One region of the Methylobacterium sp. D48H genome, then DNA from elsewhere that is predicted to be linked to it. Evidence: predicted binding sites of a transcription regulator. Region 1 holds the regulator's gene; each other region holds the start of a gene.
The links. Region 1 encodes LexA, which represses DNA repair genes until DNA is damaged. Its sites were predicted from a motif close to TGTTCNNNNTGTGTTCNG; they were not measured.
Positions count from the first base shown of each region.

Region 2: the regulator LexA is predicted to act here: its motif matches at 4,372-4,389, upstream of ACLBX8_RS17175 (PA0069 family radical SAM protein).
Region 3: the regulator LexA is predicted to act here: its motif matches at 870-887, upstream of recA (recombinase RecA).
Region 4: the regulator LexA is predicted to act here: its motif matches at 1,844-1,861, upstream of ACLBX8_RS09495 (ATP-dependent helicase).

Region 1 is NZ_JBKFAP010000005.1:214,780-222,233, reverse strand. Features, by position in the region: gene ACLBX8_RS12770 (error-prone DNA polymerase) at 1-2,246, shown strand, start outside; gene ACLBX8_RS12765 (hypothetical protein) at 2,303-2,767, shown strand; gene ACLBX8_RS12760 (Uma2 family endonuclease) at 2,833-3,459, shown strand; gene fae (formaldehyde-activating enzyme) at 3,606-4,145, opposite strand; gene ACLBX8_RS12750 (hypothetical protein) at 4,466-4,681, shown strand; gene ACLBX8_RS12745 (hypothetical protein) at 4,700-5,149, opposite strand; gene lexA (transcriptional repressor LexA) at 5,399-6,127, shown strand; partial or broken gene ACLBX8_RS12735 (ComEC/Rec2 family competence protein) at 6,121-7,454, opposite strand, start outside.
Region 2 is NZ_JBKFAP010000009.1:166,316-173,769, reverse strand. Features, by position in the region: gene ACLBX8_RS17200 (NAD(P)/FAD-dependent oxidoreductase) at 1-627, opposite strand, end outside; gene maiA (maleylacetoacetate isomerase) at 768-1,415, opposite strand; gene moaB (molybdenum cofactor biosynthesis protein B) at 1,550-2,107, shown strand; gene ACLBX8_RS17185 (amino acid permease) at 2,117-3,565, opposite strand; gene ACLBX8_RS17180 (hypothetical protein) at 3,730-4,260, opposite strand; gene ACLBX8_RS17175 (PA0069 family radical SAM protein) at 4,419-5,534, shown strand; gene ACLBX8_RS17170 (methyl-accepting chemotaxis protein) at 6,242-7,454, shown strand, end outside.
Region 3 is NZ_JBKFAP010000043.1:10,627-18,080, reverse strand. Features, by position in the region: gene rpmC (50S ribosomal protein L29) at 1-177, shown strand, start outside; gene rpsQ (30S ribosomal protein S17) at 199-462, shown strand; gene recA (recombinase RecA) at 979-2,040, shown strand; gene ACLBX8_RS30230 (ATP-binding protein) at 2,164-4,959, opposite strand; gene flhB (flagellar biosynthesis protein FlhB) at 5,139-6,206, opposite strand; gene fliR (flagellar biosynthetic protein FliR) at 6,260-7,021, opposite strand; gene fliQ (flagellar biosynthesis protein FliQ) at 7,073-7,339, opposite strand; gene fliE (flagellar hook-basal body complex protein FliE) at 7,388-7,454, opposite strand, start outside.
Region 4 is NZ_JBKFAP010000003.1:163,406-170,859, forward strand. Features, by position in the region: gene ACLBX8_RS09495 (ATP-dependent helicase) at 1-1,833, opposite strand, end outside; gene ACLBX8_RS09500 (AsmA protein) at 2,169-5,609, shown strand; gene ACLBX8_RS09505 (S9 family peptidase) at 5,706-7,454, opposite strand, start outside.

The DNA.
Region 1 (7,454 bases):
CCAATTCCGCCGTGTGCTTCTGCCTCGGCATCACCGCGGTGGACCCGTCGAAGCACCGGCTGCTCTTCGCCCGCTTCATCTCGGAGAACCGCGGCGAGCCCCCCGACATCGACGTCGACTTCGAGCACGAGCGCCGCGAGGAGGTGATCCAGCACCTCTACGCCCGCTACGGCCGGGAGCGCGCCGCCCTCTGCGCCACGGTGATCCACTACCGGCCCCGCATGGCGATCCGCGAGGTCGGCAAGGTCCTGGGCCTGACCGAGGACGTGACCGCGGCGATCGCCGACACGGTCTGGGGCTCCTGGGGCACCGGCATGCCGGACCAGCACGTGCGCGAGGCCGGGCTCGACCCGGAGAACCCGGCGATCCGGCAGGCGCTCGACCTCGCCCACCAGCTGATCGGCTTCCCCCGCCACCTGTCGCAGCATGTCGGCGGCTTCGTGCTGACCCGCGGCCGCCTCGACGAGACCGTGCCGGTGGGCAACGGCGCCATGGCGGACCGCACCTTCATCGAGTGGGACAAGGACGACATCGACGCGATCGGCCTGATGAAGGTCGACGTGCTGGCGCTCGGCATGCTGACCTGCCTCAAGCGCGGCCTCGATTTCTTGGAGAAGGATCACGGCACCTTCTACGAGACGCTGGCCGACCTGCCGCAGGACGATCCCGCGACCTACGCGATGCTGACGAAGGCCGATTCCGTCGGCGTGTTCCAGGTCGAGAGCCGGGCGCAGATGTCGATGCTGCCGCGCCTTAAGCCCAGGGAGTTCTACGACCTCGTGGTGCAGGTCGCGATCGTGCGCCCCGGCCCGATCCAGGGCGACATGGTCCATCCCTACCTGCGGCGACGCTCCGGGATCGACCCGGTCGAGTACCCGGCCCCGCACCCGGATCACGGCCCGGCGGACGAGCTGAAGGAGGTCCTGCAGAAGACCTACGGCGTGCCGCTGTTCCAGGAGCACGCCATGCAGATCGCCATCACGGCGGCGGGCTTCACCCCGGCCGAGGCCGACGGGCTGCGCCGGGCGATGGCGACCTTCCGCCACGTCGGGTCGATCGGCGGCTTCGCGGACAAGTTCGTGGGCGGCATGACCCGCCGGGGCTACCCGCAGGACTTCGCCGAGCGCTGCTTCGCGCAGATCCGGGGCTTCTCGACCTACGGCTTCCCGGAGAGCCACGCGGCGAGCTTCGCGCTCCTCGTCTACGCCTCGGCCTGGATGAAGTGCCGGCACCCCGACGTCTTCCTGGCCGCGATCCTCAACGCCCAGCCCATGGGCTTCTACCAGCCGGCCCAGCTGGTGCGCGACGCCCGGGCCCACGGGGTCGAGGTGCGGGGCGTCTGCGTCAACGCCAGCGACTGGGACTGCACCCTGGAGCCGGCCGGGGATCCGGCGCTGCACGCCGTGCGGATCGGTCTGCGCGTCGTGCGCGGCCTGCCCGAGGCCGCGATGCGCCGGCTCGTGCGGCTGCGCGCCAACGGCTACGCCAGCATCGAGGGCCTGCAGGCGTCCCTCGCCCTGCCCCGCAACGCCCTGGAGCGGCTGGCGGAGGCGGACGCGTTCCGCTCGCTCGGCCTCGACCGGCGCGCCGCCCTGTGGATGGTCCGCACCCTGGAAGGGACGTCATCCCGCAAGGCCGCCAAGGCCGATGCGAGCGAGCGCCGCGCCCATCTTCTCGACGCACCCCTGCCGCTCTTCGCGTGGCACGCCGATGACGGCCTGTTCCGGCACGAGCCGGCGGTGGACCTTCAGCCCCTGGCCCCGTCCGAGGCCGTGGCCGAGGATTACGCCGCCACCGGCCTGTCGCTCCAGGGGCACCCGGTCGCGTTCTTCCGGGGGCGGCTCGCCCGGATCGGCGCGATTCCGGCCCGGGCCCATCTCGATCCGGCGCTGCCCCAGGGGGCGCGGGTCACGGTGGCGGGGCTCGTGCTGATCCGCCAGCGGCCCGGCACCGCCAAGGGCGTGGTCTTCCTGACGCTGGAGGACGAGACCGGTATCGCCAACGTGATCGTCTGGAAGACCGTGTTCGAGGCGAACCGCCGGATCGCCATGCAGGCGCGGTTCCTCGCCGTGCGCGGCCGGATCCAGCGGGCGGACGGGGTGGTCCACCTCGTGGCGGAGGGGTTTCGCGACCTCACCGCCGCCCTGCGCGACCTGCGCGAGGCCGGCATGAAGCTGCCGCCCGAGAACACGGATTTCGGCGTGCCCCCGGACCGGCGCGTGTTCCCCAGCCGGGATTTCCACTGAGGCCGGCACTTCGACCAGCCCCTCGACAGGCCCCGCGCCGCGCGTAGAGTGCGGCGATGTCGAGCTTCGCCGTCCCGCGCCTCCTCCTCGCCGCCTGCGCGGCCCTGCCCCTCCTGGCGGAGGCCGCCCGGGCCGACAGCTGCGACGACCTCACCCGCCAGATCGCCGACGCGATCGGCGGCCGGGTCGGCAAGCGCGCCGGGCCGAGCATCGACATCCGCGTGGCCGGCCCGATCAAGTTCGACGTCACCTGCCGGGCCGAGCCGATCGTTCAGGCGACCTCCGCCGAGCCAAGCCCCTCGGCGACCTTCTTCCGCGACCTGTCGGTGGCCTCCGAGATCCTCGTCGGCCAACCGGCCGCGACCGTCGAGCCGATCATCGCCAGCGCCTACCGGACCGCGCTGGCGGAGCGGCGCAAGTCGTTCATCCAGCAGAACGGCTGGTCGGCCTCCTGCTACACCGACCCGGGCAGCAGCACGATGCGCACCCTGTGCTCGGTGGGGCGTATCCCGCCGGGTTAGGCGCCCTTGACCGGGCGAACCGTCGGCGGAATCCTCGATCTCCGTCGACTCGGCCCTGGCTGCCCATGACGACTCTCAAGACCCCGCCCATCCACAGGACCGATCCCCATCGGGGCTTCCGGGACTTCATCGAGACGCGCCCCGATGAGGAGAAGTGGGAGCTCATCGAGGGCCAGATCGTGATGCAGGCCCGGCCGAGCCTCATCCATCAGGTCGTGGTCGTGAATTTCCAGCGCCTGCTGAACGCGGCTCTGGAGCGGTCGGGCTCGTCGTGGATCGCCATCCACGATCCCGCCATCGACCTCAGGCCGTTCCTCACGGGACACACCTACGTCCCGGATGTCGCGGTCATCGATGCGGCGACCATCGAGCCCGACCAGAACGTGGTCGAGGGCTGTTACCTCGCTGCCGAGATCCTCTCGCCGAGCGATCACCGGAAGCTGCCCGGTACGCACCGGACGAAGATCGACGTCAAGCGCGCGGGCTACGAGGCGTTGCCGCTCTGTCAGGCCGTGCTTCTGATCGAGCAGAGGAGCTGCGCACTGTCTCTTTCCGTGCGCAGCGGTGAGACTTGGACCCGCACCCGCCTCACCGGGGATGATCGTCTGGCGCTCCCCGTCTTCGGCCTCGAGTGTGCCGTGGCCGATCTCTACGCACGCACGCCCGTGGGGCGTGCGTCGGGACCGGGTTGACCCACAAACCATCGAAGGAACCGGGCTGGCCCCCTCCTTGCCAGCGCAGCGAAGCGATCCAGGCGGCGCCACGGTCACCGAACGCGCGCTGCCCCGACGCGCTTCGCCGCGCGATGACGGGGCGGCGTGCCCCGCCGAGCGGCCGCTCAGTACTCGATCACGCCGTCGAGCGCGTAGTGCTTCACGGTCTTCCGGTTGGCGATCAGCTCGTCGACCGTGGGCTCGCCCTTGAGGGCGCGGGCGATGGCGAGTTTCGTGGCCTCGTAGTTGGTCCGGTAGAGGTCCTTCTGATCGAGGTTGTCGTCCTCGGCGCAGCGCTGATCGAGCCAGATCATGATGATCATGCACAGCTCGTCGAGCCCGTCCTTCGGCAGGATGCCCTCGATGATGCAGTCCACGATCGCGTCGCCGGTGGCGGCCTGGACCACGCCGCCGAGGAGCTCGGCATACTCGGCCGTGTGGATCGTGACCTTGGTGGTCATCATCGTGGCCGGGCGCACGAGCTGGTTGAGGTCGCGCACCACGAACATCCGCGTGTGGCCCTGGACCTGCCCCATCATCGACGCGAAGGCCTGACCGACCGGGCCGCGCACCGAGCCGATCAGCACCTCCGGCATGGCGTCGGTGTACTGGCCCTCGGCCGCCAGCACCGTGGCCTCGCCCGTGCGGAACCAGATCTCTTGCATGTTCGAACTCCACCTGATCGGAGCCAGCGGGAGACATCATCGGCGGCCTCGCGTCAATCGCCCCGAAGCCGGCCCCCATCCCGGCCGCCCCTGCCCTCGCCCGCGCCGCGGCGCGGGCGCAGCCCCGTGCCGCCCCGTGTCGCCGCGATGCGGCCGCCGGCATCCGCGACGGCGCGCATCTTAACCCCTGCGCGGCCTGTGGCCTTGAGGAACGCGGACAGGCGAGGCAGGGAAGACCGGAGCGTGGCTCCGGGAGCGGTCCCGGGCCTGGCCGTTCCGGTGGGCGCGCGGCGCCGTGCCGGGCATGCGGGAGGAACACGATGGCGGAGAGCACGGACCGGGGCTCCGGCTGGAGCCTTCAGGCGAGCGCCGTGCCCGACGGGGTGCGCCTGGAACTCGCCCTCGCCGACCTCGGCGGTGCGCCGGTCACCGCCGCGATCGTGCTCGACCGGACGGAGGCCCGGGCCTTCGCCCGCGCCCTGCTGGCCGCCGCCGGCGACGCCGCGGAGCGGACCTTCCCGAAGCCGGGCGCCTGAGGACGCGCCGCCGGCCGGTCAGCGCACGCCGAGGCCCGGATTGCGGCCCGGCAGGCGGGGGACCACGGTGCCGCGCTTCTCGATCGGCGCGTCGCAGGCGTAGGCGAACTCGGTCTTCAGCGGATCGAACACGGTCTCGCCGGTGATCCGGCAATCCTCGCGCACGGTCTCGTCGAGATAGGCCCGGGCGGCGGTGCGGAAGCGCTTCACCCGGGTGGCGCCCGGCTCCGGATCGATCCGGACCTCGCTCAGGTTGCAGCCGGTATACTCGCGCAGGGCGTTGGACACGATCAGCATCCGGCGCAGCTGCCGGTTGTCGTAGACCTCGTAGGGCTCCTTGCAGCCGATCGTGACGACCTGGGGAGTGAGCGCCACGTAGTTCCGCGAGATGTAGGAGAATCCGGTGGTGCAGCCGGCAAGGCCGAGGGCGGCGAGGCCGAGGGGCAGCAGAGCTGCGGGTCGTCGCATCCTCGTCATTCCAAGAGGGTCCCAGCCCGCGCCCCGGATCCGCCGCCTTCCCGGCGGGGCGCCGCGATGCATTGAAACGGCTCCGCTTGCGCCGTCAATGCGTTTCTCGACCTTCTCCCGCGGGCGCGCCGCGGAGCGCCGGGCCGAGCGGTGCCGCTCTTGCGGAACACTTGCGGAACGTTTAACCTGTTCGTGATTTGTTTCGGAGACCGTCACGTGGCGGTCCGCCAAGCCGCGAGTCCCCCGTCGATGCTCACGCGCAAGCAGCTGGACCTCCTGCGATTCATCCAGAGCCGGATGCAGGAATGCGGTGTCCCGCCGTCGTTCGACGAGATGAAGGATGCCCTCGATCTCAAGTCGAAATCCGGCATCCACCGGCTGATCACGGCGCTCGAGGAGCGCGGCTTCCTCCGGCGCCTCCCGAATCGGGCGCGCGCCATCGAGGTGATCCGGATCCCCGAGAGCCTGACCCAGGCCGCTCCGGCGACTCAGGCCCCCGCCGAGCCGCGCCGCTTCACGCCGAGCGTGGTCGAGGGCGGTAAGTCCAAGCAGCCGCCGGCCCCGGCGAGCACGCGGATGATCGACGAGTCCGGCCGCGCCATCTCGATCCCGGTCATGGGCCGGATCGCGGCCGGTACGCCCGTCTCGGCGATCCAGAACCAGAGCCACGCCATCACCCTGTCGCCGGACTTCGTGGCCGGCGGCGAGCACTACGCCCTCGAGGTGCGTGGCGACTCGATGGTCGAGGCGGGCATCCTGGACGGCGACCTCGTGGTCATCCGCAAGCAGGAGACGGCCAATACCGGCGACATCATCGTGGCGCTGATCGACGACGAGGAGGCGACGCTCAAGCGCCTGCGCCGCCGCGGCTCGTCGATCGCCCTCGAGGCCGCCAACCCGGCCTACGAGACCCGCGTGCTCGGGCCCGACCGGGTCCGGATCCAGGGCCGCCTCGTGAGCCTCGTCCGCCGTTACTGAAGCGGCTCGGCCGGCGCGTCGCCGGGGGCGAGGTCTCCGCCCGGCGCGGCGTCGGCCTCCGGCGTCGCGGCGACCCCGTCCTCCGCGGGGCGGTCGCCCGGCTCCGCGGTGACCGGCCGCGGCGGTCTGGGCCCGCGCCCGGCGGCCGGCCGCCAGGGCACGGCGCGGCCGTCGTCCCGGGCGTAGCGCGCGGCGAAGCCGTCGCCATCGGTCCGGAGGGCCACGGCCCCGCGGGCGGCGAGGACGCGCCGGTCGATCACCAGCGGCCCCGTGCAGGTAGGCGGCGCCGCGAGGCCCGTGATCAGCACCGCGGCGCGGGCGCAATCCTCCGGGAAGGCCCGCCGGTCCCGGACCAGGGCGACCGCCCGCCCGTCCGGCAGCCGGGCGGTGCAGCCGAGCCGGTCGCAGCGCCCGCTGCCCGACCGGACGATCAGCGCCGCGGACCGCCGCCCGTCGCCGTCCGCCTTCAGCCACTGCTCGAGGACGAAGCCCGAAGGGCTGCCGAGGGCCGCGAGCCGCCCGTCCGGGCCCCGCACCGCGGCCCCCGCGCCCTGCCGGTCGACGTAGAGGTCGTAGTGGTCGGGCCGGGCCGCGAGGACGAGCCCGAGCAGGACCGGCGGCACGGCGAGCCAGCGCAGGCGCGAGGCCGGCAGCGTCCCCAGCAGCAGGCCGGCGGTCAGCAGGGCTAGCGCCCCGGCGCCGAAGGCCGGCAGCACCAGGACCGCCCGCTCGAACCCGGCGATCCAGTCCGAGATCGCCAGCATCCCGGCCACCGCCTGCCCCATCAGCCACCAGACCGGCCGGTCGAGGGCGAAGGGATAGGCGAGGCAGCCGATCACCGCGGCGGGCATCACCACCAGGGAGACGAGCGGCAGGGTCAGGGCGTTGCCGACGAGGCCGAAGGGCTGGACCGTCTGGAAGTGGTAGGTGGCGAAGGGGGCCGTCGCGACCTGCGCCACCAGGGTCGTGGCCAGGGTCCCGGTGATCGCCGACAGGCCGGTCCCGACGAGCCGCCCGATCCGCCCGGCCCCCGGGCGCACGAGCAGCCGCCCGTCGATCAGCCGCGCGCAGGCGATCAGCCCGGCCACGGCGCCGAAGGACATCTGGAAGCTCGGGCCGAGCAGGCCCTCCGGCTCCCGGGCGAGCGCGATCAGCGCCGCGAGGGCGAGGTTGCGCATCGACAGGGCCGGCCGGTCCACCAGGATCGCGCCCAGCATGATCAGGGTCATGATCAGCGAGCGCTCGGCCGCGATGTCCCAGCCCGAGAAGGCGCAGTAGGCGGTGACGCCGACCATGGCGAAGCCGGCCGCGATCTTCTTGATCGGCC
Region 2 (7,454 bases), on a different contig from region 1:
GTCGAGCCCGGTCGAGACGACGTGGCGCAGGGTCCGGTGGAGCTCGGCGGCGAGTTCCGTCCCGGTCGCGCCCGCGCCGATCACCGTGACGTGGAGCTGGCCGGGCCGGACCGGGCCGGCCTGCGTGTGCGCCCGCAGCGAGGCGTTCACGAGGCGCTGGTGGAAGCGCACCGCCTGGTCCTGGGTGTCGAGGGCGATGGCGTGCTCGGCGACGCCCGGCGTGCCGAAATCGTTGGTGGTGGAGCCCACCGCCATCACCAGCGTGTCGTAGGGGACGGCGCGCTCGGGCGTGACCTCGCGCCCTTCCGCGTCGTAGCTCGCGGCGAGCTGGATCGTGCGCGCCTCCCGGTCGAGCCCGGTCATCCGCCCGATCCGGTAGCGGAAGCCGTGCATGTGGGCGTGGTGCAGGTAATCCACCGCGTGGTGGCCGACGTCGAGGCTGCCGGCCGCCACCTCGTGGAGCAGCGGCTTCCAGATATGCGTCCGGGCGCGGTCCACGAGGGTGACGTGCGCGCGCTTGCCGCGCCCGAGCTTGTCGCCGAGCTTCGTGACCAGCTGCAGTCCGGCGGCGCCGCCGCCGACCACCACGACGCGATGAAGGCCCGACTCGTTCTCGACGGATGCCATCGACACTCTTTCTCCTCCCGGACCGGGATCAGTCGCCGGCCTCCTTACACGGCCTGGGTTGCCGAATACCACATCGCCGGCCGCGACCCCCGGTCACGAGTGCGACGTCGCGCACCGGACGGGCGGCGCGCGGGGCCCGGTCACGCCGGCGGGGCGCCTGGCTGGCGCAGCGGGTGTGCCTCCGCGACCGCCGGCAGGGCGAGGCAGGCCTCGGCGATTCGCGCGACCGTCGGGTAGGCCGCCGTGTCGATGCCGAAGATGCCCGTCCCGACCCAGAGGCTGACGAGGCAGAGGTCGGCGTGGCTCACCGAATCGCCCTGGCAGAACCGGCCCTTCCCCGGCTCGGTGGCGAGGCGCGTCTCCAGGGTCCGGAGGCCGGTCTCGAAGGCGTTGCGCAGGAAATCCAGCATGCGCTCCCGGGGCAGGCCGTAATGCTCCATCAGGAAGGTGCGCACCCGGGGCACGTAGAGCGGGTGGGTGTCGCACGCGACCACCTGCGCCAGCGAGCGGGCCCTGGCCCGCGCCCGGGGCTCCTCGGGCAGCAGGCGGACGCCGCCGCGCGTCTCCTCCAGGTAGTCGAGGATCGCCAGCGACTGGGTGAGCGGCGGCCCGTCGCCGTCGAACAGCGCCGGCACCGCGCCCTGCGGGTTGATCTTCCGGAACGCCGGCTCGTGCTGGTCGCCCGCGTCGAGGTCGATGAAGGTCTCCTCGTAGGCGATGCCCTTCAGCTTCAGGGCGATCCGCACCCGGAAGGCCGCGGCCGAGCGCCAGTTGCCGTACATGTGCATGGGTCAGCGGTCTCCGACGGGGTCGAGCGAGCACAGCCGACTTCGCTGCGGCCCGCAAGAGGCGCGGCGGCCCCGGGGGCGACAAGCGGTCCCGTCGGGCCCATATCGGTCTCCCGCCCCGGAGAGCCCGCACGATGGCCGATCAGACCGACGCCCGCCGCTTCATCCCCCTGAACATCGCGGTCCTGACCGTCTCCGACACCCGCCGCCCAGAGGACGACCGCTCCGGCGACACCCTGACCCAGCGCCTCACCGAGGCGGGGCATGTCCTGGCGGCCCGGTCGATCGTCCCGGACGAGGTCCCGGCGATCCGCGCGCGGGTGGAGGCGTGGCTGCGCGACCCCGGCGTCGACGTGGTGATCACCACCGGCGGGACCGGCTTCACCGGCCGCGACGTCACCCCCGAGGCGCTGGAGCCGCTGTTCGAGAAGCGCATGGACGGCTTCTCGGCCGTGTTCCACCGGATCTCGTACGACAAGATCGGCACCTCGACCCTGCAGTCCCGCGCCACCGCGGGGGTCGCGCGGGCGACCTACGTGTTCGTGCTGCCGGGCTCGCCCGGCGCCTGCCGCGACGCCTGGGACGGAATCCTGGCCCAGCAGCTCGACTACCGGCACCGGCCCTGCAACTTCGTGGAGATCATGCCGCGCCTCGACGAGCACCTGCGGCGCGGCGCGAGCCTCACGGTGTGAGGCCGCGCGCTACGCGAGGTTCCCCTCCTTGCGGCGCAGGACCGAGTGCTTGCGGCCGTAGAAGAAGTACACGACGAGGCCGATCGCCATCCAGATCACCAGCCGGAGCCACGTGTCGAGGGGCAGGCCGATCATCAGGAGCAGGCAGGACAGGATGCCGAGGATCGGCACGACCGGCACGGCGGGCGCCCGGAACGGCCGCTTCATGGTGCGCTCGGCCCGCCGCAGGTAGAGCACCGAGCCGCAGACGAGGATGAAGGCGGCCAGCGTGCCGATGCTCACCATCTCGCCGAGGATGTGGATCGGCACCAGGGCCGCCACCACGGCGACCGCGGCCCCGATCATCGCCTGGCTGCGATACGGCGTCTGGTAGGTCGGGTGGACGTGGGAGAACATCTTCGGCAGCAGGCCGTCCTGCGCCATGGTGAAGAAGATCCGGCTCTGGCCGTAGAGCAGGACGAGGATCACCGTCGTCAGCCCGGTCAGCGCCCCGAGCTTGATCAGGAGCGCGAACCAGCCGATGCCGATCACGTCGACGCCCTTGGCGATCGGGTCCGGGACGTTCAGGTCCTTGTAGGGCACGAGCCCGGTCAGCACGGCGGCGACGAGCACGTACAGGATCGTGCAGACCGCGAGCGAGCCCAGGATGCCGATGGGCATGTCCTTCTGGGGTCTGCGCGCCTCCTGGGCGGCGGTCGAGACCGCGTCGAAGCCGATGAAGGCGAAGAACACCACGCCCGCGCCGCGCAGGACGCCGCTGTAGCCGAAATGTCCGAAGGTCCCGTCGTTGTCCGGGATGAGCGGGCTCCAGTTCGCGGCGTTCACGTGGCCCCAGCCCAGGGCGATGAAGGCGACCACGACGGTGAGCTTCACCGCGACCATGATGTTGTTGAAGAGCGCCGATTCCTTCGTGCCCCGCATCAGCAGGATCGTGATCAGCGCCACGATCAGGACCGCCGGCAGGTTGAGCAGCGCGGTCCCGCCGCCCTCGATCGGCGTGCCCGGCGCGTTGGCGAACTGCGCCGGGATCACGATGCCGACGCTCTTCAGGATGCTGGTCACGTAGCCCGACCAGCCGACCGCCACGGTGGCGGCGCCCATGGCGTATTCGAGGATCAGGTCCCAGCCGATCAGCCACGCGAAGAACTCGCCGAGCGTCGCGTAGGTGTAGGTGTAGCTCGATCCGGCGACCGGGATCAGCGCGGCCATCTCCGAGTAGCAGAGGCCGACGAAGGCGCAGGCGATGCCGCCGAGCACGAAGGACAGCATGATCCCCGGCCCGGCATACTGGGCCGCGGCCGTGCCGGTCAGGACGAAGATGCCGGCGCCGATGATCGCCCCGATGCCCATCGCGGTGATCGAGAGGGCGCCCAGCGACTTCGAGAGCTGCTGCTCGCCCTCGCCGCTCTCGACGATGTCCTCGACCGACTTGCGCCCCATCAGGCCCGACGAATCCATGGCACCATCCTTCCAGATCGGGGTGGCTCAGCGCGCGTCATCATGTCCGGAGACGGCGACGATCCTGCCGCGCTTTCAGAGTTGTAGAGGCGGATCGACCGACAACAACGTGAGCGGACGCAAGATTCTTCCGAGCAAGATTCTCCCGAGCAAGATCTTTCCGGTCAGGCGCGCTCGATCCGGGCGATCAGCGGCCTGACCTTGAGGCGACCCGTGAACGCGCCCTCGGCACGCAGGGCCTCGCGCCGGACGACGTCGCCGGCCCGGGCCTGCCGGGCGCCGACGACGGTCTCCGCCCGTCTGACGAGCCGGCCGAGCCAGCGCCCGGCCGGGCGGTGCAGGCGGCCGAGCGCCGTCTCCGGCCGCGCGGTCCCGACGAAGCGGTCGAGGGTGCGGATCCAGCCCTCGGCCGGGACGTCGCCGGCCTCCAGGCACAGGATCCAGTCCCGCCGGGCCGCGGCGGCGCCGGCCGCGTAGGGATTGCCGCCCCGGTGCAGCACGAGGGTCGCGCCCGTGGCCTCCGCGACGGCCGCCACGGCCTCGCTCTCGCGGCCCGCGACGATCACCGCGTCGCCGACGAGGCCGCCGGCTACGCCGGAGACGAGCACGCTGAGCGTGTCGGCCAGGCGATCGATCGCGTCCGGATCGGCCGGTTTGGCCAGATAGGTCACGGCGGAGAGCATGAGCGCGCGCATAGACGATTCTGCGGCGCCGTAAACTGCCCCGCGGCCCGCGCGGCGACGCGCCGTCGCCCGGACGGGCTGCAGAGCCGCATTTGCCTGAAAAAAAGGCGCCCTTCGCCGTCGCGTTCGCTCTATGTTCTCACATGGATGCGTGAGGGAGGCGAGTCGTCATGGGGGACACGCGCGACGGGACCGCATCCGGGGCCGCGCCGCGACTCGGGCCGAGCGTCGCGGAACCGGCCGCCCGGCGCGGGCGCGGCGCGACGGCCAACCCGACGGGCCGGTACGAATCCGCCCGGCGCGAGGCGTTCCACGACGAGACCTGGACGGCGGACGCTCCGGCACCCCTGCGCACGCAGGTCACGCCGGAGCGGGCCGCCCGGATCATCGCGCGCAACAGCTCGCCCGACATCCCGTTCGACCGGTCGATCAACCCGTACCGGGGCTGCGAGCACGGCTGCATCTACTGCTACGCGCGCCCGACCCATGCCTGGCTCGGCCTGTCGCCGGGGCTCGACTTCGAGTCGCGGATCTTCACCAAGCCGGACGCCGCCCGGCTCCTCGCCCGCGAGATCGCCGCGCCGGGCTACAGGCCCGACACGATCGCCCTCGGCACCGCCACGGATCCCTACCAGCCGGTCGAGCGGGAGCACCGGCTCACCCGCGCAGTTCTGGAGGTGCTGCGGGAGGCCCGCCACCCCGTCAGCATCACCACCAAGTCGGACCTCGTGCTGCGCGACCTCGACCTCCTGGCCGAGATGGCGGCGGAGAACCTCGTGCTGGCGGCGATCTCGCTGCCGACGCTGGATCCGGACCTCGCCCGCCGCCTCGACCCGCGGGCGCCGCGGCCGGGCAAGCGGCTCGCGGCGATGCGGGGCCTGAGCGCGGCGGGCGTGCCCGTCATGGTCAACGTCTCGCCGATCATCCCCGGCCTGACGGACCACGAGATCGAATCGATCCTGGCCGAAGCGCGCGCGCACGGGGCGAGCCGGATCGGCCACGCGCTGCTGCGCCTCCCGGGCGAAGTCGCGGACCTCGTGGCGGACTGGTTCACCGAGCACTATCCCGAACGCAGGGCGCGGGCCTTCGCACTCCTGCGGGAAGCCCGGGGCGGGCGCGAGAACGACCCGCGCTTCGGCCACCGCTTCCGCGGGGAGGGCGCCTACGCGGCGATGATCGGCCAGCGGGTCCGGCTCGCCGGCACGCGTCTCGGTTTCGCCTTCGGGCGCATCGCGCTGAATCGCGACGCCTTCCGGAAGCCCGGCGCGCAGCTGGCGCTGTTCTGATACGCGACCGACGCGACGGCGCGCGCGAGGCGGCGGACCTGTTCCACAGTACGGTTCAGCGAAAATTCCAGTCATTTTGGCCGGAAATGGCGTAAAAATATAATTCCAAAGATTGAAAACGGCTCAAATGTTGCTCCCAAAGTCGATGATCGGATGTCTAAGGCGTGAGGAAAATCGCAGAACGTAAGATTGACATCTGTGTCATTGTGGTTCAAATGCCTGAGATCGCGAGGTTTACTGCGAGATTTTGACCAAGTTTGATTGAGTTATCGAATTTCAGTTCTATATTGAGGGTCGTTCTGTGTGTAAGAGCGCGATTTTGTCCGGCGTCCGTGTCCGCAGATCCCGCCAATGGACGCTGTGCGCCGTGATCCGGTCTCGGGCGAGCCGCGCGCCGCGGCCCGGCTCGGTTCTGCCGGTCGCGACTGCCGGCCTTCCTTGAGACGGTAGAGTGTCGGGGTTTCGACCTCCGATGCCGACCGGGCGAACTCCCGGTCCGATGACCGGACCGGGAGCGCCGGTGGGACCCGGACTCGCCACGCCCTCGCCGCGCCCTTCGAGCGAACCGGGCCGGCGCCGCGTCGGGGTGCCTGTCGCGTCGCTCAGCCTTTCCGTCGACCGAGGCCGACCGGCTGCCCTGCTCGAACCGGGCAGCCCGGCGGCGGGCCGCACGCCTCGACGCACCGCGAAGAGAGATCCCGACCCTCATGCTGCGTCTTCCGCGTCCGTCCATCGGCACGATCCTGTGCGCGATCCTGTTCTCACTCAGCGCCATGCTGCTGGCCGCGGGCGCCCGGACGGCGCTGGAGGCCGGGGCGCAGGAGCGGGAGAGCCGCCGCGTCGTCGCGCTCACGGAAGGCAGCCGGATCCTCCTCGAGATCCTGCTCGCCGTGCGCCTCGAGCGGGGGCGGACCCTGCAGGCGCTGATCGTCGCGGACAGGATCCCGCCCGCCGACGCGGCCCTGATCGCCCGACAGCGCGCGACCCGGATCGATCGGCTGGCGGCGCTCCTGAGTCTGGTGCGCGCGATCGACACCGCCGCGGTGGCGAAGACGGTCGATCCGCTCCGACGGGCGCACGAGGCCGTCACCGGCCTGACGTCGCGGATCGACGCGGCCCTCGCGGTCCCGGTCGCGGAGCGCGAGGCCGCGACCGAGGAGGTCGCCGCGACCGCCTTCCGGGATCTGCTCGACGCGCTCACGGCGACCAGCGGGGCCGTCGACGTCACGATCCCGCGCCGGGACGCGGCGCTGGCCCGCGCCCTGGACATCAAGCGCGCCGCCTGGATCACGCGGGTCGCGATCGGCGGCAACGTGGCGCGGGCCGAGACGGCCGTGACACGGGGCACGGGCTGGTCCGAGGAGGAGCGCCTCGCGGAGGCCGAAGAGCGCGGCCGCGTCGCGGCGAGTTGGGCGAATCTCGTCGATCACATGGACGACACGCTGCCGCGGGCGGTCCAGGACGCCTTCGTGAGGGCGGGCGCCAGCAACTTCGAGGGTGAGGTCGCGGCGCGGCGGCAAGCCTTGCGGGCGGCCCTGAGCCGGGGCCAGCCGCCGAGCGTCGCGATCCAGGACCTGCGCGACCGCAACACGCGGGAGGTCAACACCATCGCCGACCTCGCCGAGGCGGCGCTGAACGCGATGGTGGCCCGCGCGCAGGCACTCTTCGCTGAGGCGGGGGCGACGCTGCTGCACACCGGCCTGTTCCTGGCCGCATCGGTGCTGCTCGCCGGTGCCGGCGCCGTCGTCGTCGTCCGCCGCGTGCTCGGGCCGCTCCGGGCCATGATCCAGGCGATGCGGGCGCTCGCCTCCGGCGACGTCGCCGTGGAGATCCCGGCCCGCGGGCGGCGGGACGAGATCGGCGCGATGGCGGCGGCCGTGGAGGTCTTCCGGGACAACCTCGTCCGCACCCGCGCCCTGG
Region 3 (7,454 bases), on a different contig from region 1:
TCGCCGGATCAGCTGAATGACGAGCTGATCAACCTCAAGAAGGAGCAGTTCAACCTGCGCTTCCAGGGGGCCACCGGCCAGCTCGAGAACGTCGCCCGCGTCCGCGAGGTCCGTCGCGACATCGCCCGTGTCCGGACTCTGCAGCGTTCCAAGACGCTGCAGCAGGCCAAGGGCTGAGGCGGGTTTTAGGAGACAACCATGCCGAAGCGCATCCTGCAGGGCACCGTCGTCAGCGACAAGGGTGAGAAGACCATCGTGGTGAAGGTGGAGCGCCGCTTCACGCACCCGGTGATGAAGAAGACCGTGCGGCGGTCGAAGAACTACCACGCGCACGACGAGGGCAACGTCGCCAAGGTCGGGCAGACGGTGTTCATCGAGGAGTGCCGTCCGTTCTCCAAGACCAAGACCTGGAAGCTGGTCGAGGGCGAGGCCGCCCAGGCCGAGGCCGGCGAGGCCGCCTGATCCCGGGATCCCGGCGGCTGCGGTCTCCGCGTCCGCCAGATCCCGGCCCGCGGCGTCGCGGGATGGTGCCCCCTCTGGGGTGACCATCCCGGGGATGCCCGGCGACCGGTACGACGAACGCCCGGACGCAATTCGACTCGCGAGAGCCGGATTCGTGCCGGGCGTCGTCGTTTTCGGCCGCATGTCTGGCGGTTGGGTCCCGGTCGCCGGCGGGCCGAGCCTGCTGCGGGACCGCGGGAGGCGTCGCCATTGCGGCTGGCGGTCGTCCCGTTCGGCGCGTTGTGTCGGCATTCGTACGCGGCTTGGCGGCCGATTACCGGATTGGATTGCTGTCGCGGGGCATCCGGGTGTCGAGCCGGGATTTCGTGACTTGCGTGCAGCAAAACCGCGTTCCGGCCTTGCTGGTTGAGAACAAAACGGGTACATAGAGGCGGTGGCGACGCGCGTTGTGAACTGCGTCCAACCCCTTCATAAGGAGCCCGCCAGATGGCCCAGCCCGCATTGAAAGTGGTCGACATGCCCCCGGTGGACAAGGACAAGTCCAAGGCGATCGACGCCGCCCTGTCTCAGATCGAGCGCGCCTTCGGCAAGGGCTCGATCATGCGGCTCGGCAAGAGCGACAAGGTCCAGGAGGTCGAGACCGTCTCGACCGGCTCGCTGGGCCTCGACATCGCGCTCGGCGTCGGCGGCCTTCCCCGCGGCCGCGTGATCGAGATCTACGGTCCCGAATCGTCCGGCAAGACGACGCTGGCGCTCCACACGATCGCGGAGGCCCAGAAGAAGGGCGGCGTCTGCGCGTTCGTGGACGCCGAGCACGCCCTCGACCCGGTCTACGCCCGCAAGCTCGGCGTGAACCTCGACGACCTGCTGATCTCTCAGCCCGACACGGGTGAGCAGGCGCTCGAGATCACCGACACGCTGGTGCGCTCGGGCGCCATCGACGTGCTGGTGGTCGATTCGGTGGCCGCGTTGACCCCGCGGGCCGAGATCGAGGGCGAGATGGGCGAGAGCCAGCCGGGCCTCCAGGCCCGCCTGATGAGCCAGGCCCTGCGCAAGCTGACCGGCTCGATCTCGCGCTCGAACTGCATGGTCATCTTCATCAACCAGATCCGGATGAAGATCGGCGTCATGTACGGCAGCCCCGAGACGACCACGGGCGGCAACGCCCTCAAGTTCTACGCCTCGGTGCGCCTCGATATCCGCCGCATCTCGACGCTCAAGGACCGCGACGAGGCGATCGGCAACCAAGTCCGCGTCAAGGTGGTGAAGAACAAGGTCGCGCCGCCCTTCAAGCAGGTCGAGTTCGACATCATGTTCGGCGAGGGCGTGTCGAAGGTCGGCGAGCTGATCGACCTCGGCGTGAAGGCCGGGATCGTCGAGAAGTCGGGCGCCTGGTTCTCGTACAACAGCCAGCGCCTCGGCCAGGGCCGCGAAAACTCGAAGGGCTTTCTGCGCGACAACCCGAAGATCGCGGCCGAGATCGAGGGCTCGATCCGGCAGAATTCCGGTCTGGTCGCCGAGAAGATCTTGGAGAACGCCGCGCCGACGGCGGACGATCTCGACGAGGGCGAGGCCTAGGCTGCGCCGCCGCGGGCCGGCGACGGCGCGCGGCGGACCTTGCGACGTTCGAAGATGCGCGGCCCCGGAGTCTCTCCGGGGCCGCTCTTCGTTGAGCGACGGTGACCGGACGCGACGGGCCGGTCAGTCCGCCATCGTCTTCTTCACGGTCTCGACGAGCTGCTTCAGGCTGAAGGGCTTGGGCAGGAAGTTGAAGGTCTCACCCTCGGGCAGGTTCTTGCGGAACGCGTCCTCGGCGTAGCCGGACACGAAGATCACCTTCAGGTCGGGCTGATGCTTGCGCACCTCCCGCAGGAGCGTCGGGCCGTCCATCTCGGGCATGACCACGTCGGAGACGACGAGATCGATGGTCTGCGCGCCCTCGCGGACGATCGCCAGGGCCTCGAGGCCCGAGGCCGCCTCCAGCACCGTGTAGCCGCGGGCCGAGAGCGCCCGGCTGTTGACTGCCCGCACCGGGTCCTCGTCCTCGACGAGCAGGATGGTCCCCTGCCCCGTATGATCGGCGGCGGGCTTGCGCGGCGCCGGCTTGTCGACCTTGGCGGGCGGCGTCTCCCCGTTCGGCACAGCGGCGTCGCCGCCCGCGGCCGGCGCGGTGACCGGCTTGGCTTCCGACCCGGAATCGGGATGGGCGGTGGTGGAGGCCGGCGCGAGCGGCTCCGCGCGCGGCAGTGCCGGCTCGACCGCCGCGACCGGCACCTCCTCGGGCTCCGCAACGGGCACGTGACGCGGCAGGTAGATGCGGAAGGCCGTGCCCTCCCCGACCTTCGACTGCACGTCGATGGTGCCGCCGGACTGCTTGACGATGCCGAACACCGTCGAGAGCCCGAGGCCGGTGCCCTTGCCGATCTCCTTGGTGGTGAAGAACGGCTCGAAGATCTTCTCCATCAGCTCGGGCGGGATGCCCTGGCCGGTGTCGCGCACCTCGATCAGCACGTGGTCGCCCGCCGGCGCCCCGCCGCGCCCCTCCGCCCCGGCGGCCGCCCCCGGATCGGAGACGTTCTCGGTGCGGATCATCAGCTTGCCGCCCTCCGGCATGGCGTCGCGGGCGTTGACCGCCAGATTGACGATCACCTGCTCGAACTGGTTGACGTCGGCCTTCACGGGCCAGACCTCGCGGCCGTGCTTCAGCTCCAGCGCGACGCGCTCGCCGAGCAGCCGCTTGAGGAGTAGGGTCAGCTCGGAGAGCGCCTCCCCGACATTCATCACCTCCGGGCGCAGCGTCTGCCGGCGGGAGAACGCCAGGAGCTGGCGGACGAGGCCCGCCGCCCGGTTGGCGTTCTGCTTGATCTGCATGATGTCCTGGAAGGCCGGGTCGGTCGGCCGGTGGCTCGCGAGCAGCAGGTCCGAGTAGCCGATGATCGCCTGCAGGACGTTGTTGAAGTCGTGCGCGATGCCGCCGGCGAGCTGGCCGACCGCGTTCATTTTCTGGGCCTGAGCGACCTGCTGCTCCAGTTGGCGCTGCGCCGTCGTGTCGAGGGCGTAGAGGATCACCCGCTCGGCCTCGTCGGTCTGCTGGCCGGCATCGCCGCCGTCGGCCGGGCTCAGCCAGACCCGGGCCGAGCGGCCGCCGGGCCCGTTGAGCTGGACCTCGATGGGCTCCGGATCCGTCCGCCCGCTCGCGGCGCGGGCGAGCCCGGCCTCCAGGGCGGTCCGGTCGGCCACCGAGTCGGCGACGTTGGGCTCGACCCGCGGGACACCCTCCCCGTCCGGGGCGCCGTCGTCGGCCTGCCGCGGGACCGTGCCGAACAGGCGCGTGAACGAGGCGTTGGCGCGGGCGATCCGGCCGCCGCTGTCGAGGGTCGCGATGGCGATCGGCGAGTTGTTGAGGAAGCGGGCCAGCCGGACCTCGGCGGCGCGCTGCGGCTCGTCGGTCTCGGCCCCGGCGGACCGGTTGATCACGAAGGTCCGCGACGAGCCGGGCTTGCCGTCCTTGCCGAAGGCGACCCGGTGGTAGAGCCGGACCGGCAGGGTGTGGCCGTTGCGGCGGCGCAGGTCGAGGTCGAAGCGGTCGGTGCGGACCTCGCCCGGCAGGCCGGCCGTGCGCACCAGCACGTCCGCCTCCGGGGCGATCTCGGTGAGGTGCGGGCCGCCGGGGCCGACGCTGGCGAGGTCGTAGCCGAGCCAGGCCGCCAGGGTCGCGTTCATGTAGACGATGGCGCCCGCCGGATCGATCGACAGGAAGCCCGCCGGGGCGTGGTCGAGGTAGTCGATGGCGTGCTGGAGCTCCTGGAAGACGTTCTCCTGCCGCTCCCGCTCGGCGGTGATGTCGGCCACCGTCCAGAGGGAGGCCGCCCGGCGCGGGCGCGCGAGGGGCCGCACCGAGACCCGGTACCAGCCGAAGCCGCGCTCGCCGGCCGTGGGCCCGAGGGGCGGCGACATCCGCACCTCCTCGATGTGGGCCCGGGCGTCGCGCGAGGCCTGCGACAGGCGGTAGACCGCCTCGGAGACCTCCGGCGAGCCGACGAGGATGCGCTCCACCGGCACGAGGTTGGAGAAGGTGTCGCCGCTGGCGATCCGGAGATAGGCCTCGTTGGCGTAGATCAGCCGGCCGCCGTCCTCGACGACCAGCTGGCCGTCCGGCGAAGCGTCGACGATGCCCTTGGTGATGTCGTCCCGGGCGGCGCTGCCGCTGAGCTGGAGCGCCCCGATGGCGAGGGCGAACAGGAAGAACACGCCCGCCATGGCCAGGAGGGCCAGCAGCCAGACGATCAGCGACTGGGCCTGCTCATTGGCCACGAAGGACAGGCCGATGGCCGCGCCGACCAGCAGGCCGGCGAGCACGAGGAGCAGGCCGACCCGGCCCGGCTGTTCCGAGCGGTCGATCGAGCCCGTGCCGAGCAGGGACGAGGCCTGCGCGACCGGGGGACCCGAATTCTGCGGGCCCGCGGCGGGCGCCGGAGGTCCAGTGACGTCGGCCATCGGCTTCATTCCAGAACAGTCACCCGGTTAGTCCGCCGGCCATATCAGGACATGCGGGGCGCGGCATCAGTCTCGTCGCGCCAAGCCTTGACACAGCCTCGCGAAAAAAGGTGGAGGAAGCGTGGCTTTCGCCCCACCGGGCGTTCGGCGAGACGGCGCGGCGCGCGGATCGCGCGGGGCTACGCCGCCCGTCTCCGCAGGCGCAGCACGAACCCGATGACCTCCGCCACCGCGCGGTAGTGCTCGGCCGGGATCTCCCGGTCGATCTCCACGGTGGCGTGGAGCGCCCGGGCGAGCGGCGGGTTCTCGATCACCGCGACCCCGTGCTCGGCCGCCACCGCGCGGATGCGTAGGGCGAGCGCGTCGACGCCCTTGGCGACGCAGACCGGCGCGGCCATGCCGGTCTCGTAGCGTAGCGCCACCGCGTAGTGGGTGGGGTTCGTCACCACGACGGTGGCGGTGGGGACCGCGGCCATCATGCGCTTCTTCACCCGGGCCATCCGGAGCTGCTTCAGGCGCCCCTTCACCTCGGGATTGCCCTCCGACTCCTTCATCTCCTGCTTGAGCTCCTCCTTCGACATCCGGTGGCGCTTGCGCCAGCGGAACCGCGCGTAGAGCGCGTCGCCGAGGGTGATCGCGAGGTGCATGCACAGCATGCCGGCGAGCAGCTTCAGGCTGAGGGACAGGATCGCCGGCATGGAGGCGGCCGGGTCCAGCTGTGCGAACACTTCCAGCCGGTCGCGGTCGTTCCACAGCATCACCGCGCCGACCACGCCCACGGCGGCGATCTTCGCCAGCCCCTTGCCGAACTGGAACAGGGCCTCGACGCCGAGGAGCCGCTTCACGCCCGCCATCGGCGAGAGGCGCGAGAATTTCGGCATCAGCGTCTCGGCGGAGAAGACCAGCGGGTGCTGCAGGAGCCCCGCGGCCAGCCCGGCCACGACCGCCAGCCCGACAGGCACCGCCACCGCCTGGAGCCACAGCCACAGGCCGCGCGTCATGGCCGCCTTCATGGCCGTGGCGTCGTCCGGCAGGGTATGGGCGTTGGCGAGGTAGGCCTTGAGCCCGTGCAGCAGGTTCGAGGCGATGGTCGGGGCCGCGACCAGCAGCGCCAGGGTGAACGCGGCCAGTATCGCGAAGGTGTTGATCTCGGTGCTGGTCGCGACGTCGCCGCGCTCGATCGCCTGATCGAGCCGTCGTTGGGACGGCTCCTCGGTCTTGTCCTCGTCGTCGGTATCGTCGGCCATCGCGCGTCGGGCTCAGAGCGGGGACATCGTCGGGGCACGGGCGATCCGGCCGCTCAGCGGCCGACGTAATCCCCGAGATACCGGCCCAGGTCGTCCAGGAAGACGCCCATCATGACGCCGAGGCAGCCCATCAGCAGCAGCATGCCGATCAGCACCGAGGCCGGGACCGCCAGGAAGAACACCTGCATCTGGGGCATCAGCCGCGACAGCACGCCGAGACCCAGGTTGAACAGGATCCCGAAGGCGATGAACGGGCCGGCGATCTGCACCGCCAGGGTGAAGCCCCGGGCGAGCGCCTTCGTGGCCAGCATCAGCGCGTCCGAGAAGGACGGCACGCCGTCGGGGGGCAACACCACGTAGCTGCGGGCCACGCCCTCGATGGCGAGATGGTGCAGGTCCGCGGCGAAGATCAGCGTGATCCCGAGCAACGACAGGAAGTTGCCGATCGCCACCTGCTGGCCGCCCTGGCTCGGATCCACCGTCATCGCGTAGGACAGCCCGACCTGCGCCGAGATGATCACCCCGGCGGTCTGAAGGGCGGCGAGGATCATCCGCACCGTGAGGCCGAGCACCAGCCCGATGATCGTCTCGCCGAACAGGAGCCCGATCAGCCGCGGGCCGGCCACGCCCTCCGTGCCGCCGAGCAGCGGGCGCACGGTCGGGAACAGCACCAGGGACGTGAGAAGCGCGAAGGCGAGGCGCAGGCGCGGCGACACGGTCTGCTCGCCGATCCCCGGCATCAGCATGATCAGCGTGCCGATGCGCGCGAAGGTGATCAGGTAGGCCGAGGCGATGCCGGGCAGGAGCAGGTTCATCGCGGCCCCTATGGCACGCGGCGGCCGCGCCTGTCCCGGCCGGCGGGCGCATCAGCCGCCGGCCGCGATGCGGGCGGCGATGCGGGTCATGTAGCCGGCCATGGCGTCACCCATGAAGGGCAGCATCAGCAGGAGCGCGGCGAACACCGCCACGACCTTGGGCACGTAGATCAGCGTCTGCTCCTGGATCTGCGTCAGGGCCTGGACCAGGGACACGGCGAGGCCGACCGCGAGCGCGACCAGCATCAGGGGCCCGGCCACCTTGAGGAACACGAAGATGCCGTCGCGGGCGATGTCGAGGATGGCGAGGCCGGTCATGGGGATGCGATCTGTGCGGGGGGAGCGGGCGGGGAAGCGGTCGGCCGGTCAGATCTGCATCCGCATGATCTCCTCGTAGGCGGAGATCATGCGGTCGCGCACCGCCACCATGGTC
Region 4 (7,454 bases), on a different contig from region 1:
GCCGCTCTCGTCGAGCGCGCGCTGGTTCGGGAACAGGCCGTCCTCCCAGCCGGGGAGGAACACAGTGTCGAACTCGAGCCCCTTGGCGGCGTGGAGGGTCATCAGCGAGACCCGCTCGGCGCCCTCGGCCTCGGAGGCCTCCATCACCAGGGAGACGTGCTCCAGGAAGGCCGCGAGGTCAGGGAACTCCTCCATCGAGCGGACGAATTCCTTCAGGTTCTCCAGCCGGCCGGCGGCGTCGGCGGAGCGGTCCTTCTGCCACATCTCGGTGTAGCCGGACTCCTCCAGGATGGTCTGCGCGACCTCGCTGTGCGGCTGCGTCTCCGCGAGCCGCGCCCATCGCGAGAAACTCTCGGTCAACGCCCGCAGGGTCGAGCGGACCCGGGGCTTCAACTCGTCGGTCTCGCACAGGCGCGCGGCGGCGATGCGCAGAGGCAGCCGGTTGGCGCGGCCGTAGGTGTGGAGCTGCTGCAGGGTGGCGTCGCCCAGGCCGCGCTTGGGCGTGTTCACGATCCGCTCGAAGGCGAGGTCGTCGCTGACGTTCACGGTGGCGCGCAGGTAGGCCAGCGCGTCGCGGATCTCGGCGCGCTCGTAGAAGCGCGGGCCGCCGATGACCCGGTAGGGCAGCCCGAGCTGGACGAACCGGTCCTCGATCTCGCGCATCTGCGCCGAGATCCGCACCAGCACGGCGATCTCCGACAGGGGATGCTGCTTCGACTGGAGGGACTCGATCGATTCGGCGAGCATCCGCGCCTCCTCTTCCGAATCCCACGCGCCCGTCACGGTGACGCGCTCGCCCGGCTCGTCGTCGGTGCGCAGGGTCTTGCCGAGGCGGCTCTCGTTCCTGGCGATCAGCCCGGAGGCGGCGGCCAGGATGTGGCCCGTGGAGCGGTAGTTGCGCTCCAGCCGCACCACCACCGCGCCCGGGAAGTCGTGCTCGAAGCGCAGGATGTTGTCGACCTCGGCGCCCCGCCAGCCGTAGATCGACTGGTCGTCGTCGCCGACGCAGGCGATGTTCTTCCGGGACTGCGCCAGCAGGCGCAGCCACAGGTACTGGGCGACGTTGGTGTCCTGGTACTCGTCGACGAGGATGTAGCGGAACCGGTCCTGGTAATTGGCCAGGACGTCGGGGTTCTCCCGCCAGAGCTTGAGGCAGAGCAGCAGGAGATCGCCGAAATCGACGGCGTTCAGCGTCGCGAGCCGGGCTTGGTAGGCGGTGTAGAGGGCGCCGCCCTTGCCGAACGCGAAGGCCGAGGCCTCGCCCGGGGGCACCTGCTCGGGGCCGAGGCCGCGGTTCTTCCAGCCGTCGATGGCGTGGGACAGGGCGCGGGCCGGCCAGCGCTTCTCGTCGACGTTCTGGTCGGCGATGACCTGCTTCATCAGCCGGAGCTGGTCGTCGGTGCCGAGGATGGTGAAGTCGGATTTCAGCCCGACCAGCTCGGCGTGGCGGCGCAGGATCTTGGTGCCGATGGCGTGGAAGGTGCCGAGCCACGGCATGCCCTCGCCGGCCGGCCCGATCAGCGCGCCGATCCGGTGCTTCATCTCCCGGGCGGCCTTGTTGGTGAAGGTCACCGCCAGGATGTCGAAGGGGCGCGCCCGGTTGGTGGCGATCAGGTGGGCGATGCGGGTGGTCAGCACCCGGGTCTTGCCGGTGCCGGCCCCGGCCAGCACCAGGACCGGGCCCTCCGTGGTCTCGACGGCGCGGCGCTGCTCGGGGTTGAGCCCCTCGAGGTAGCCGGCCGCGTCGCGCCGGAGGGCGCCCATGGCGCGGGCGGCGATGGACGTGGCGGGCGCGCCGTCCCCGGTGGGTTGCGGATGCGGGCGGTTCTGCATCCCGCTTCCCTGGACCAAATCGCGAACGGCGTCGAGGCCGTTCGCGCCGCGGCGGGCGCGCGGAGCCATGAAGCGCGGCTTTCCGCACCGGGGTGATCCGCGTCCTCCGGGCTCGTCGCGCTCCGCGGCCGGCCGCGCGATCCGGAGGCCGCGGGCCCGGCATGCCCGAGGAACCTCGCGCGTGCTCCGACCGCCGCTCGGGACCGTGGCATCGCCGCTGGCGCCCCCGGCGGCTTATCGTGCTATGGCCGTGGCGACTGACTCGCGGGGGCACGCGGGGCACGGCGGCCCGGTGAGGTCGCGGCCTCGCGCAGAGATGGTGCGGAACGGGACCATTGCGTGATCTTCTGACCGCGCTGGCGTGCGCCGTCATCCTGGTTCTCGTGGCGGCGCTCGCGGTCCCGCCCTTCGTCGACTGGCAGGCCCATCGCGGGCTCGTCGAGCGGGCGCTCGCCCGGTCCCTGGGCGTTCCGGTCCGGACCGACGGCCGGATCGAGGTCCGCCTGCTGCCCTCGCCGCGGCTGCGCGTCGACCGCCTCCACCTCGGCGCCGATCCGGACCGCCCGAGCCTGGATGCCCGGTTCGTCAAGGCCGAGATCGCCCTCGCGCCGCTCCTGAAGGGCGAGTTCCGCTTCACCGAGACCCGGATCGGCCGGGCCGAGATCAAGCTCCCGGTCGCCGGCCCGGACACGCTGAAGCTGCCGCCCGATTTCGGCGGGGCCCTGCGCGACCGCGACCTCGCCATCGAGAACCTGCAGATCCAGCAGTTCCTCGTCACCACGCAGGTCGCCGCCACCGGGCGGACCGACCAGCTCTACGTCCAGGACCTGCGCCTGCAGGCGCCGGCCCTGGTCGGGCCCTGGCGGATCGAAGGGACGAGCGGCGGCGTCCCGTTCCGGGCGGTCAGCGGCACGCCGGGACCGGACGGGCGCCTCGCCGCCAAGATCTCCGGCGGCGGCGACGCGGCGCCGCGCTTCGAGGCGGACGCGCGGTTCGGCCTCGTCCCCGCCGAATCCGGCGGCGCCCAGGTCGAGGCCGAGGGCTCCGCCCGCCTCGTCGTCGGGCCGCCGACCCAGGCGGCCGGCGCCTACCTGCCGTTCTCGCTGGCCGGCACCTTCAAGGCCCGGGGCACGCAGGTGCGCTTCGAGGCCGTCGACCTCGCCATCGACCCCGGCGGCCGGGCCCTGCGGCTCGGCGGCACCGGACGGCTCGACCTGCGCCAGTGGCGCGCCGGCCTGACCCTGGACGCCCGCCGCCTCGACCTCGACGCCTTCCTGGCCTCGGCGGAGGGGCAGAACCTGATCGCCCGCGGCCTGCCGCGCTCGACGGGCAGCCTGCCGGCGATGCTCGACCTCGACCTCACGGTGGGCAGCGCCGTGCTGGGCGGCGAGGAATGGTCGAACCTCGCCCTCACCGGCACCCTGGAGCGGGCCGGCGGCCTGCTGCTGCGCCGCTTCGCGGTGACCGGCCCGGCCGAGTCCACCGTCACGGCGAGCGGGCAGGTCGAGACGGCGCCGCTGCGCTTCTCCGGCCCGGTGGCGCTCGCCGCCCCCGACTCGGAGGCGCTCGGCCGCTACCTGCGCCGCCTCGGCGCCGAGGGGCCACTCGTCGCGCTGCTCGACGGGCGGAAGATCGAGGCCGCCGCCGACCTGTCGGCTGCCGGGACCGGCCTATCCCTGCGCAACATGCGCCTCGGCCTCGGGCCGGCGCGGATCACCGGGAACGCCCGCTACACCGCCGCCGAGGGCGCCGAGCGCGGGCGGTTCGAGGCCCAGATCCGCGCCACCGGCCTCGACATCGCCGGCCTGCCGCCCCTCGGGACGACCCTCGGCACCCTGCGCGACACTGACCTCGCCCTGACGCTCGAAGCGAAGGACGTCCGGTTCGGCACCGCGGGCTCCGGTACCGGCACGATCGCGGCGCGGATCCAGTCGGACGGCGCCGGCCTGACGGTCGACAGCCTCGACGTCACCGACCTCGCCGGCGCCAGCGCCCGGCTGTCCGGGCAGATCGGCGCGGACGGGACCGGCCGCGTCTCCGGGCGCCTCAAGGCGCCGGCGGCGGCGCCGCTGCTCGGCCTGCTCGAGCGGGTCTGGATGGGCGAGATCCGCCTGCTGCCCGCCTTCCTGCGGGACGCGCCCCTCGACCTCGCCGTCACCCTCGACCGGGAGGGCGGCGCGGCCGCGGCCCTGCGGACCCAGGCCCGGGGCAGCGCCGGCGGCGGCACCCTCGACCTGACCCTCGCGAGCCGCGGCGCGCGGATCGAGGGCGGCACCGCCACCCTCACGGCGCCGCGGGCGGGGGCGTGGTTCGGCCGCACCGACCTCGCCGGCCTGCAGCAACCTGCCGAGCTGCGCCTGACAGCCGAGCGGCCGGAGGGCCAGACCCTCGCCCTGACGGCGAGCGGCACGGTCGCGGGCCTGCGCCTCGCCACGGGCCGCCCGATCCTGGTCGGTCCAGACTTCGTCCCCACCGGCGGCACGCTCCGCGCCGAGACGGCCGATCTGGCGCCGTTCCTGACGCTGGCCGGCGCCGCGACCCTGGCACCGGGAGCGTGGCCGGCCGACCTCACCGTCACGCTGTCGCGGCAGCAGGGCGAGGCCGCCGCCGCGCTCGCCGGCACGGTCGCGGGCGCGGGGGTGAACGGGACGCTGCTGCGGTCGGCGGGCGGTGCCCTGCACGGCCGCCTCGCCCTCGACCGGCTGTCGATCCCGCAGCTCGCGGCCGCCCTGGTGATTCCGCCGGGGGCGAACGGCGCGTTCGGCCCGCCGGCCGTTCATCCGGCCCTGTCCCTCGACGCCCGCGTCGCCAGCCTGGATCTCGGCCGCGGCCTCGTCGCCACCGACGCGACCGCTGCCCTCGGCCTCGCCGACGCGGGCCTGATCCTGCGCGACCTGACCGGCAAGCTCGCCGGCGGCCGCTTCGCGGGCTCGGTGACGATCGCCCGGCTCGGGGCCGGCGCCTCGGTCTCGGGCTCGGGCAGCCTCGACGGCGCGGCGCTCCCCACCCTGGCCGGCGGCCCGTTCGGCGGCCGCCTGAGCGCCGACCTGCGCTTCGCCGCCACGGCCGAGACCCTGCCGGGCCTCGCCGACAGCCTCTCGGGCAGCGGCGCGCTCACCCTGACGGACCTGAGCCTGCCCGCGGCCGATCCCGCAGCGCTCGGCCGCGCTCTCGCCCGCGCGGCCGAGATGGACGACCCGCTCCGCGAGGGCCGGCTCCAGGCGCTCGTCACCGAGGAACTCGCCCGGGGCGGAGCGCAGGCGCGCGGATCCACCCGGGCCGCCGCCACGATCGTGGGGGGCGTGCTGCGGGCCGGGCCGTTCGACCTCGATCTCGGGCCGGCCCGCTGGGTCGGCACCGTCGGCTACGACCCGCGCGCCGGGCGCCTCGACGCCCGCGGCACGCTCGCGGGCGGCCCGGTGCCCCGCGGCTGGAATGCCGGGCCGCCCGCGGTCCAGTTCGGCCTGACCGGGCCGCTCGGCGCGCCCGAGCGGGTGCTCGACGTCGGCACCCTGTCGAACGGCCTCGCGGCCTTCGTGCTGCAGCGCGAGCTGGAGACGATCGAGCTGACCGAGGCCGACCAGGTGGAGCGGCAGCGCCGCCGCGCCCGGATCGAGATGGATCGGGCCCGCGCGGCGGCCCTCAAGGCCGCGTCCGAGAAGGCCGCTGCGGACAGGACTGCCGCCGACAAGGCCGCCGAGGAGGCGGCGAGGCGGCCGCGCAACCCGGAGGAGGGTGCTGCCCAGCCACCGGCGCCGGCCGAGGCCCGGCCGTGAGGCCGGCCGCGTCCTGAGGGCGGGGGTGGGGCTGGCCAGCGTGACGGCCTCAGGCGCAGCACCCCTTGGAGCGCCGCGCCCGCACGGGCGGCGGCTCTACGCCTTCCCCACCGCCATGAGCGCGAAGGCGTAGATCAGCGCCACCTCCTCCAGCCGGTCGAACCGGCCGGCGGCGCCGCCGTGGCCGGCCTCCATGTTGATCCGCAGGAGCACCGGCCCGCCGCCCGTCATGGTGGCGCGCAGCCGCGCGACCCACTTGGCCGGCTCCCAGTAGGTCACCCGCGGATCGGTCAGCCCGCCGAGCGCCAGGATCGCCGGGTAGTCCTTGGCGGCGACGTTGTCGTAGGGCGAGTAGGACAGGATCGTCCGGAAGGCGGCCTCGCTCTCGCCCGGGTTGCCCCATTCGGGCCATTCCGGCGGCGTCAGCGGCAGCTCCGCGTCGAGCATGGTGTTGAGCACGTCGACGAAGGGCACGTCGGCGACGATGCCGGCGAACAGCTCGGGCGCGAAGTTGGCCACAGCCCCCATCAGCATCCCGCCCGCCGACCCGCCATGGGCGACGATGCGTTTCTCGGACGTGTAGCGCGCGTCGATCAGAGCGCGGGCGCAGGCGATGAAGTCCGTGAAGGTGTTGGGCTTCTTCTCGCGCTTGCCGTCGAGGTACCAGCGCCAGCCCTTCTCGGTGCCGCCGCGGATATGGGCGATCGCGTAGACGAAGCCGCGGTCGACGAGGCTCAGCAGGTTCGTGCGGAACGCCGCCGGCATCAGCGTGCCGTAGGAGCCGTAGCCGTAGAGCAGCAGCGGCGCGCCGCCGTCGAGGGTGAGGTCACGGCGGTGCAGCAGCGAGATCGGCACCTGCTCGCCGTCCGGCGCGGTGGCGAAGAGCCGCCGGGTCACGTAGGCGGCCGGGTCGTGGCCGCTCGGCACCGCCTGCCGCTTGCGCAGGAGCCGGGTGCGGGTCGCGCAGTCGTAGTCCCAGGTCTCCGACGGGGTCGTCATCGACGAGTAGACGAAGCGGATCGTGGCCGTGTCGAAGGCGAGCCCGGCCCGCAGGCCGAGGGAGTAGGCCTCCTCGGCGAAGGCGACGACGTGCTCGGTGCCGTCGGCGAGGTCGCGCACCACGATCCGCGGCTTGGCGTTCTCGATCTCCAGCCGGACCAGGTGGCCGGCGAGCAGGTGCAGGTGGCGGATCATCACCCCGGGCCGGTGCGGCACGAGGTCGGTCCAGTTGGCGCGGCCCGGATCGTCGAGCGGCGCGGTGACGATCTTGAAGTCCTCGGCGCCGTCCGCGTTGGTGCGGATGAACAGGCGGTCGCCGCGGTGCTCGACGCCGTAGATCAGCAGCGGCGTGCGCGGCTCGACGAGGCGCAGGGGGGCGTCTTCCGCGTGCCGGTCGAGCAGCCGGACCTCGGAGGTCTCGTGGTCGCTCACCGTCACGTCGAGGAAGGCGCCGGACTGCGTCTTGCCGATGTGGACGAAGTAGCCGGCATCGGCCTCCGTGTAGACGGTCTCGTCCTCGCTCTGCCCCGTGCCGACGCGGTGGCACATCACCTTGGCGGGGCGGTGGTTGGCGTCCACCGCCACGTACCAGAAGCTCGCGCCGTCCGCGGCCCAGACCGCCTCGCCGGAGGTCGCCTCGACCCGGTCGTCGAGATCGAGGCCGGTGGCGACGTCGCGCACCCGGATCGTGTAGAGTTCCGAGCCCTTGGTGTCGGCGCTCCAGGCGAGCCGGGCGTGGTCGTCGGAATGCACCGCGGCGGCGATCTCGAAGAACGGCAGGCCCTCACCCTCGCGGTCGCCGTCGATGAGGATCGTCTCGTCCGGGTCCAAGCCCGACTCGGGCAC